DNA from 3 places in the Fictibacillus sp. NRS-1165 genome. Region 3 is predicted to be linked to each of the others. Evidence: riboswitches for the same ligand, from Rfam matches in the RefSeq annotation. Region 3 holds a riboswitch; each other region holds the start of a gene.

The links. Region 3 has a riboswitch for S-adenosylmethionine ahead of ABHN01_RS06915 (homoserine dehydrogenase). Riboswitches for the same ligand answer to the same signal wherever they lie in the genome.
Region 1: it holds a riboswitch for S-adenosylmethionine, as region 3 does, so the genes downstream of both, ABHN01_RS22070 (bile acid:sodium symporter family protein) here and ABHN01_RS06915 (homoserine dehydrogenase) in region 3, are expected to answer to the same signal.
Region 2: it holds a riboswitch for S-adenosylmethionine, as region 3 does, so the genes downstream of both, ABHN01_RS05535 (methionine ABC transporter ATP-binding protein) here and ABHN01_RS06915 (homoserine dehydrogenase) in region 3, are expected to answer to the same signal.

Annotation. Positions count from the first base shown of each region.
Region 1 covers NZ_JBDPNU010000060.1:40,936-44,210, reverse strand. Annotated here, with positions in the region: gene ABHN01_RS22075 (ABC transporter ATP-binding protein) at 1-332, opposite strand, end outside; gene ABHN01_RS22070 (bile acid:sodium symporter family protein) at 548-1,510, opposite strand; SAM riboswitch class I at 1,688-1,788, opposite strand; gene ABHN01_RS22065 (DinB family protein) at 2,072-2,557, opposite strand; gene ABHN01_RS22060 (WYL domain-containing protein) at 2,709-2,993, shown strand; partial or broken gene splB (spore photoproduct lyase) at 3,032-3,275, opposite strand, start outside.
Region 2 covers NZ_JBDPNU010000015.1:32,811-36,085, forward strand. Annotated here, with positions in the region: gene ABHN01_RS05525 (MetQ/NlpA family ABC transporter substrate-binding protein) at 1-189, opposite strand, end outside; gene ABHN01_RS05530 (methionine ABC transporter permease) at 211-876, opposite strand; gene ABHN01_RS05535 (methionine ABC transporter ATP-binding protein) at 866-1,879, opposite strand; SAM riboswitch class I at 1,956-2,060, opposite strand; gene ABHN01_RS05540 (hypothetical protein) at 2,147-2,407, opposite strand; gene ABHN01_RS05545 (Na+/H+ antiporter) at 2,515-3,275, shown strand, end outside.
Region 3 covers NZ_JBDPNU010000018.1:25,323-28,597, forward strand. Annotated here, with positions in the region: gene ABHN01_RS06910 (undecaprenyldiphospho-muramoylpentapeptide beta-N-acetylglucosaminyltransferase) at 1-892, opposite strand, end outside; SAM riboswitch class I at 1,018-1,126, shown strand; SAM riboswitch class I at 1,226-1,333, shown strand; gene ABHN01_RS06915 (homoserine dehydrogenase) at 1,447-2,709, shown strand; gene ABHN01_RS06920 (hypothetical protein) at 2,840-3,133, opposite strand; gene ABHN01_RS06925 (endonuclease MutS2) at 3,228-3,275, shown strand, end outside.

The DNA.
Region 1 (3,275 bases), on a different contig from region 3:
CCAACACCGAGCTTATGGCCGAAGTAGGTAACCACATAGTTCATAAATGTACTGAGGATAAAAACAAACAGCAGTACAATACACGCAATCGAAATCCATTTCCAATTATTGGTCGGCAAAAGGTCGTCAATGACGCGGTTCATCGCTAGCGGAAAGGCCAGCTCCAGCAAGGCCACAAAGACCGCACAACTAAAATCTAAAACAAACAGCCCTTTATATGGCTTATAGTACGAGGCAAATCGTTTAATCGTATCGATGGATGCCCCCTCCTTCTTGCTGAAAATAGGAATCTCAAAAAATTGAGAAGGAGAAAATTCTGCTTCTACTATCATCCTATCCTGATTGAGAATAATAATCAATTATAAGATACAAAAACAACCTTTACAAAAGTCCGCCTTCTCTTGAAGTATAGATTCTCACGCTGCAAACCCCTCCTTCTGGCTAAGGGAGGGGTTTACGATATTTATACCTACTAAGCAGTACATCTATGGTAAGGGGCTAGGGGCAAATAAACAGCCTCCATGCCTTCCCCACCTTGCATAGAAGATCATTTGTTAATTGTAAAGTTTGATATTTTCTCTTTTTTGTCTCCCAGACGGCTGAAAATAAATGCGAGAATAGAACCAGAAATATTGTGCCATACACTAAAAATCGCACTCGGTACAGCAGCTAATGGCGAGAAATTAGCTGTTGCAATGGCTACACCCAATCCGGAGTTCTGCATCCCTACTTCCATTGCCACAGCCTTTTGTTTTGCTAAATTCATTCCAAAAAGACGGGAGAGGAAAAAACCAAGCAAAAAGCCCAATACATTATGCAGGATAACGACAGCAAAAATAAGCGGCCCTGTGGTGGCTAGCTTAGCCTGACTGCCTGCTACTACACCAGCAACAATCAAAACAATAGCGACGGTAGATACAAGGGGCAATACCTTTACACTCGCTTCCGCCTGTCTGCCAAAGAATTTCTTAATGAGAAACCCGAGGGCTAACGGAATGATGACCACTTGAAGAATAGAAACAAGTAATGACCACATATTGATGTCCACCCACTTACTTGCTAGCAGCAATATAAGCAGCGGAGTCACAATGGGTGCAAGAATGGTTGAAACCGATGCAATGGACACAGCAAGGGCCACATCCCCTCTTGCCAGAAAAACCATAACATTCGATGCCGTTCCACTTGGACAGCATCCTACCAGGATGACGCCAACAGCCACTTCCGGCGGCAGGTCCAGCCCCCAAGCCAATAAGAACGCCAATCCCGGCATGATGATATAGTGACAGACCACACCTATCGCTACATCCTTTGGCCGGCGGAAAACTTCTTTAAAATCTCCCGCGGACAATGTAAGTCCCATCCCAAACATTACAATTCCTAACAAGGGAACTACATAGCCTCCAATCCAATTGAAATTGGCGGGGAACATATAGGCAATAATTGAAAAAAGAATAACCCAAAACGTAAATGTTTTCCCTGCAAAAGAACTGATCTTTTCGATAATCATCATAAAGCCCCCTCACTATTATGTTCTGTTCTTCCCTGTTCGTTGGATGGAGCTGTCATCAATACTGTCATTCAAAATACACCCTTTTCCCACGTTTTAAATGTGTCGTCTATTCCATAAAAAAACTCTTCCTCAAAGGAAAGAGTAAATGATTTTTTTCATAAAAGATCATGTGATTCTTTCCTATCTTTGCTTTCAAGCCTCAGCTTGCTGGATTAGGCAAAATAAAATGTGTTGCCAAGGCTTCAAACGGCCAGTCCCTCCACCTCTCTTGATAGATAAATCAAACATATGGAATTTTCTTAACATTTTAAATATAGCAATCATACTAAAGAACTTAAAACCTGTTGTCAATACACATATTCATACGTTTTTATGAGGATTTGGTAATAAAGCCAGACATAACAAAGGCAACCCTCCCTTACCAACAGGGGTGTGGTTGCCTCTTGTTATGACTATATAAAGATTGTATGCCACCTGTTGCTCAGCGGGGCAGCTGATCGCTTCAAGGTCCATTCGCTTGGTATCGCGGGCCGCCAGTCGATAGATAACGGCACAGCTCAATCAATACAGATCGAACATATTGACTTCATATCCCTGCTCCTTTAAATAGTTAAACAGCTGCGCCCTGTGATGCTGAGCGTGCGTAACGATCTCGATCAGCCATTTGGCCTGCACCGTTCCATGATCTAAATAAAACGGCTTTGTTTTTTTTTGCAGAAATTGTTCATCCGGCAGCTGTTCCATATAGCTTCTTACATCTTGCAGCCCACTTTTCATCCTCTCGATCCATTGATCCGGCTCTTGATCGTTGGCAACCTCAGCTTCGAGTTTCCCAACCTCTTCCTCGCCTTTCTCCTGCAGGATGAGAAGGTCAGCAGAAGGGACGGAAACGAGGTGCAGCACCAGTTCATGCAATGACCTCATGTTTTCTCTTGGCCTGTAATCCAAGTGGTTGGTTGATATTTTACCGATTAAATTTGTAGAAGTTCTTACTATCAGCTCCAACTCTTCCAGAAGCAACTCTTTCATTTCTTTTATTCCCTGCATTTTGCCCACTCCCATTCAGTTATTTGATTTCTAGCTGCGCTTATGTACTTGCTGTCGTTTTATTGTAGCTAATAAGAGTGACAGATAAATAAAATAAATAAAAATTCGGGAAAAATAAGATGTCAAAATCGAAACGTATCCTGGAACTAAGATGACTGTCAACCGAAACCAGCCTGGGGAAAAACTGGTCAGGCTCTATGGTGAACTGAGCAAAGAAGGTGTCCAGCATTGTGAATCTGAGATTTGGACGGCGCCCGAGCTAAAGACACGAAACGATGGCACTGGATGGCTGGAGTGCTCCATTCCTAACACCGACCTAGACTACTTTACGGAGTTTTTTATAGGAATGGGCAGAAAAGCGACGGTTAAACGGCCTCATGAGCTGTTGGATCTCAAAAGGAAACGGCTGACAGAATTATCGGACGTTTACAGATGAAAAAAACCAGGGTCACAAAGGGAGCCCGGTTTTTGGCTTTACGTAAAATATTCAATTTTAGCGTTAGGAAAGAATCGGTCGATATCAGACTCCAAGCTCTCCCGCAGTGCATGTTCCTCTTCCTTGCTGTAGATATATTTTCCGATTCCGTAACGCCCCCATTTATACCTCCGCTCTTCTTCGTTCATCTCAAGCTTTGTTTTTGGGTAGTTTTTCTCGATTACGCGTTTGGCAGGCTTTGTGAAGCGGTGCTGAATCATCTCGAATGTAATATCATCCCTG
Region 2 (3,275 bases), on a different contig from region 3:
GTTATAACCCTTCTTCTCCAGTTCAGGTTTGATCGCTTTCGATACCATATCACTGTAAGGTCCGGCTGTTGCTCCAATGCTGATGTCCTTCTTGTCTCCCGCGCCTGATGATCCGCTGGAGGTTGATCCGCACGCTGAAAGAACAGCAATAGCGAATAGTAGAATGAGTGCTGAAGTAAACTTTTTCATTGGTTTCTCTCCCCTATTGTTTTATCTCTTGTCTACGAGTTTGGAGATCCTATCTCCGGCCAATTGAATGATTTGTACGAGTAGAATCAGAACGACTACGGTAGTGATCATCACAGTATTATCGTAGCGATAGTAACCAAACCGGATGGCCAGGTCCCCGATTCCTCCCCCTCCGACAATCCCTGCCATGGCCGAATAACCGACCAAAGAGATTGTCGTGATCGTCAATCCTTGAATGAGGCCAGGTTTGGCTTCTGGCAGAAGCACATCCTTAATGATCATCCATGAGGTTGCCCCGACTGCAACCGACGATTCGATCACTCCCTTATCGATTTCCCGGAGCGAGGTTTCAACCATCCTTGCAAAAAAGGGAATCGCGGCAACAGAGAGGGATACAGAAGCCGCAGTCGGCCCAATCGTTGTCCCTGTCAGCAAATCCGTTAACGGCAACAGCGCCACCAAAAGAATAATGTACGGAATGGAACGTATCAGGTTGACGATCCATCCTGTAATACTTTTCACAGCCGAGTTTTCAAGGAATAATCCTTTTTCCGTGACAAAAAGCAATACACCAAGCGGGAGCCCGATGATGATGGCCACGGCTAAAGAGATGCCTACCATATAAAGCGTTTGGAAGAACGCCTTGTTTAAATCCGGAAGAAGCTGCACCAGTGAATCAAGCGACATCATGCACCACCTCCAGACTCCTTGTTTTCTCCGTAATATATTCGATCGCTCTCTCTACTTCAGAACCTTCACCGGTAAGCTCCATAATGAAAATACCGAGCGGGATCTCCTGTATGTACTCAATCTTTCCATGCAGGATGTTCCCTTTGACCTTGTATTTCTGGAAGAGCTCAGACACTACCGATTCTTCTGCAATCTCGCCCTTGAACTGAATCCTGATGATCTTCCCTTTACGGTTTTGGATGAGCTGCTGAGGCAGTTCATACTGCAGGATACTGTTGATGAAATCTTTGGTCAATGGTTCCTGAGGATTGGAGAAGATGTCATAGACTCCGCCTTCCTCAATCACTTCACCGTTTTGCATGACGGCAACCTTGTGGCAGATCTCCTTCACCACTTCCATTTCATGCGTGATCAAAACGATGGTCAATCCCAGCTTTCGGTTAATGTCCTTTAGCAGGTTGAGGATGGATTTCGTTGTACTCGGATCGAGTGCTGACGTTGCCTCATCACATAATAGGACCTTCGGGTTATTGGCGAGCGCCCTGGCAATTCCGACCCTTTGTTTCTGCCCGCCGCTCAATTGAGCCGGATATTGGTCCTTCTTATCCGCAAGACCGACGAGATCCAATAGCTCCAATACTCTCTTCTCCGCCTCATCCTTCGATTTGCCTGCTGCTTTTAAGGCAAACGCAATATTTTCATAGACGGTTTTTGAACTGACGAGATGAAAGTGCTGAAAGATCATCCCAATCTTTAACCGCGCTTTTCTTAAGTCTTCTCCTTTTAGTGAAGGCAGATTGACCCCATCAATTTCTACCTCGCCGGATGTCGGCTTCTCCAAAAGGTTCAAACACCGTAACAGGGAGCTTTTGCCGGCGCCGCTGTATCCGATGATGCCATAGATCTCCCCCGCCTTGACGGATAAGGAAACATTGTTGACCCCTACGATCTCTTTTTTCTTTGATCGATACACCTTCACCAGATTTCTCACTTCTATCAAGTTACAACCCCCTCTTTCTTTCCAACCAAAAATGCCTCTTTCATCATGAAAGAGGCATTGGATTATACATTCAATCACCTTATCTTTCAGAATGACTTCATTCTGCAGGAAGTGGCACCTTTCCAAAATGGAGGTTGCCGGACGTCATAGGGCCTAATCCCTCAGTCTCTCTTGATAAGAACGGATATGTAATTATTATTAGAACATTTTTAATAATAAAGCGATTATCCTCCATTGTCAATGGCATTCATAGTGGAAAGGTTGGAATTAGGCCAGGATGGATGCAGAAATCCATTTTAAAAAGCTTTTTATTTTAATCATACTGATAACCGCTAAAATAATGGAAGCTGCGAAAAGAAGCATTAACATCCATTCGTACAAGTAGAACAGTGATTCCTTGTAGACAGCGAATAGATAACCAACAATGGAAAGAGGTATGATGGCAAATAATAAAAGGCGGCGTTTGTTCTTGCATATTTCAATTCTTCCAATTGACTTCCTCTCCAGCATCCAACCGTATTTTACCATCCAAAATGTTCAGATAAAAAGCCATGATTCCCGCAAAAAATAACAGGCAAAGATGTACAATGAAAAACACATTTGTGGTACAAACTGAATATGAAAGGAGGCAGATCATGGAGTTTTTTCTCGTTATTTTATTGCTGCTGTCCCTGATCGGGCTATCCAGCTTAATCAATCACCTTTTGCCATACATACCGGTGCCGCTCGTCCAGATTGCATTGGGCGTAACGCTCGCTTCCCTTCCCTTGGGGTTACAAATTCCTCTGGAGCCGGAATTATTTTTTATTCTCTTTATCGCGCCATTGCTCTTCCACGACGGAAGGCATGTTTCGAGGCAGGATTTATGGAAGCTCCGTAAACCCATCCTGTTGCTCGCCCTCGGTCTCGTGTTTCTCACAGTCTTGGTGATCGGAAGCTTGATCCATTGGCTCATACCAACGATCCCATGGCCTGCAGCCTTTGCCCTTGCAGCGATTCTATCCCCTACCGATGTGGTGGCTGTAAGCTCGATCTCGGCGCGGGTAAAGATTCCGAAGCCGATCATGCATGTTCTTGAAGGCGAAGGATTAATGAACGATGCCTCCGGGTTGGTCGCCTTTAAATTTGCCGTTGCCGCAACGGTGACCGGCGCTTTTTCATTGGCACAGGCCAGTGGAAGTTTTGTCGTGATTTCAATTGGAGGGTTCCTCGGCGGTGCGTTATTGGTTATCGTGATCATCCAGTTGAGGACGTTTATTCGGAGGCTCGGTATGGAGGATGTGACGATCCATATGCTCATCCAGCTCCTTACGCCCTTTTTTATCTTTTACATCATCGAACATTTCCATCTCTCGGGGATTCTATCGGTCGTTGCCGCCGGGATTATCCATGCCAT
Region 3 (3,275 bases):
CAAATGATTGGGCATTCTCGATCTGATCCCCGCGGCTGGCTTCTTTGGAAAGGGGGATAAGAAGCATTGGTTTTCTGAGTGATAAGAACTCAAAAATTGAATTTGATCCTGCTCTTGAAACAACAAAGTGAGTGGCCGCAAGGAGATCAGGAAGTTCATCTGTTACATACTCAAACTGAACATAGCCGTTTCTTCTGATTGAACCATCCATCTGCCCTTTCCCGCATAGATGAACAATTTGATATCGGGGGAGCAGGGCATCCAGGCTTAATCGTACAGACTCGTTTATTTTTTTTGATCCGAGGCTCCCGCCCATAATCAGGATAATCGGCTTGCGGGAAGTAAAACCGCAAAAAGCCCTCCCATTTGCTGCGTTCCCTTTATGCAGATCTGTACGGATCACTGCACCCGCATATACTGCTTTACCGTTTGGGAGCTGGTCAGCGGTTTCGGGAAAGGTTGTACATACCTTCTTTGCGAAGGGAAGTGATAGCCGGTTGGCAAGCCCTGGGCTAAGGTCGGATTCATGTGTCACAATAGGTACCTTGTTCATCCGGCTCCCGAGTATTACAGGTACAGAAACGAAACCGCCTTTTGAAAAGACTACATCTGGTTTTATTGTCTTAATGAGCCGAAACGCTTCAAAAGCCCCTTTCACGACACGGAACGGTTCTTTAAAATTGTTCCAATCGAAATAGCGTCTAAGCTTTCCGGTTGAGATACTGTAATAGCGCACCCCATCAATGGATTCTGTCAGCTGCTGTTCAATTCCGCCTTTAGATCCGATGTAGCTGACGTCCCAGCCTTCTGCCAGGAACAAGGGAATCAGCGCCAGGTTGACAGAGACATGCCCCGCTGAACCTCCACCGGTAAACACAATTTTCCTGCCCAAACGTTCCACCCCTTTTAGTTATGTATTTCTATCATACCAAAAGCATTTGCCGCTGAATCTTGAAATATCTGAATAATGGTTGACGCTATCCATACTGCCATGATAGAGTTAGAATAATTTAATGAAGCTTATCAAGAGCGGCGGAGGGAAAGGCCCGATGAAGCCCGGCAACCTTCAGGCATACGTCTGAAAAGGTGCCAAATCCTTCAAAGGTAAAACTTTGAGAGATAAGAGACGGAACGGGAACCTAAAGCTCTCTTATCTTTATGATAAGGGGGTTTTTTGTACTAAAAAAATAAAGTGCTACATAACATGTTTCATTCTAATGAAATACTCTTATCCAGAGCGGCGGAGGGAAAGGCCCGATGAAGCCCGGCAACCTTCAGACACAGGTCTGAAAAGGTGCTACTACCTGCAGGAAAAGACCCTGGATGATAAGAGGAGGGCCGCTGCTGCAAACCTCTTCTTATGATGAGGTTTTTTCTTTTGCCTTCTGGCAGGTACTAATTATTCAGTCTTTTACTAAAAATTATAGATTACAGGGAGTGTTGACAATGAATGAAATTAAAATTGCATTGCTTGGATTGGGAACGGTTGGCACGGGTGTGTATTCATCCATTGTAGAAAGAAAAGGAGCTTTAGAAGAGTTGCTGGGAAAACATCTGAGGCTGTCCAGTATATTAATTAAGGATCCTTCCAAATCAAGGCCTACCGTAGGAGGGGTGCCGGTGACATCAGATTTTGAGAAGGCGATCGGGGAAGAAGCGCCAGATGTGGTCATCGAGGCCATCGGGGGGATTGAGCCCGCCCGAACCTATATCATTCAATCACTTGAAGCAGGCTGCCACGTGATTTCTGCCAACAAGGATCTAATCGCCCGTCATGGAGAGGAATTATCTGAACGTGCAGCGGAAAAAGGTGTGCGGTTTATCTATGAAGCAAGTGTAGGCGGCGGGATACCGATATTGAGAACATTGAGGGAGCTTTTAAGAATCAATCGGATTCAGCATGTGGAGGCCATTTTAAACGGGACGTCCAATTTCATTCTTTCACACATGAGAACGACCGGTTCTTCCTTTGAGGAAGCACTGAAACTGGCACAGCAAAAAGGATATGCAGAGCCGGATCCAACGAATGACGTTGAGGGCTTGGACGCCTTTTATAAGGCGATGGTGCTGAGTAAATGGATTTATGGCGTTCAGCCTTCCTGGGAAGAAGTGCAGGTTGAAGGGATTGGAAATGTGCTCCTTGAGGAGATTCAGCTGGCGGAGCAGATCGGACTTCGGGTGAAGCATCTCGTCCTTTTGAACGAAAGTCTGAATCTTGAAGTGAAGCCTGTATTTGTAGACAGTGATCATTCCTTATACGGAGTGGAAGGTGTCGATAATGCCGTCCGTATTCAGACCGATCTTCTCGGCTGTTTGACCTTGCAGGGGCCGGGAGCTGGGGCAGAAGCTACGGCAAGTGCCATCGTGGAAGATTTCTTATCCATTTATGAAACAGGAGAAGCGTACAGAGATAAACCGGCAGTATCGGCAGTAACACAAAAAAAACAGGAACAAGGAGATCGTACCTACCTTCTAATCGGTGACAAAGTAGATTTTACAAAAGATAGGGTGGCATCGCTTGAAAAGCATGGTACCATTTTAGACCGGACTTCTCTCAGGTTTTCTCATGCTTCTCTTGCTGCTTTGCTTTATGATGGCCCTCTGCCTTCAACACAGGATGATTTTATTCCGGTGAACAGCATCTATCCGGTCCGGCTTTCAAAAAGCAGCAGTGGAACAGAGAGAGAAAAAGTTCTTGTAGCCGAATAAAGATAGATCCGTGGAGAGCCCTTTTACTCTCTGCGGATTTTTTTATGTCATCAGGTTGACAATGAAAAGTATTTTACATATGATGGGAGTAATAAAAGGAAGGGAGTTGTGTGGATGAGCGTTCACGTTCTTAACTAATCGAATTGGATAGCTGGAGCAAAAAGACCGTGTTTGAATCGGTTTGTACCTTTATGTCTTTTTGCGGCCACCAATAGTTAAGAACAGCGGTCAGCATACAACATTTCTCATTTTCGTGTGCGTATTTAGTGCACCGAACGATGCCGCGCTCTTTGGGCGTATTTTTTATGCTTTTTACAGCTGCCAAAGCATAGGGCGAGGCTGTACAGAGAGGCGCATCCTTCTCCACGAAAATGATTAACAGGCAGAAATGACGGCGGTCCATTTCTGCCTTTTTCATTGGCATGTTCTGGCCCTGTTCCCGGAAGGAGGGACGGCAGGAACCATTCATAAAACATGGTGTAACGGTAATGTGTTAAAAAAAGAGGAGGCAACGACCATTGAACACCTTTACGAATAAAATGCTGGAATTCAATAAAATCAGAGAA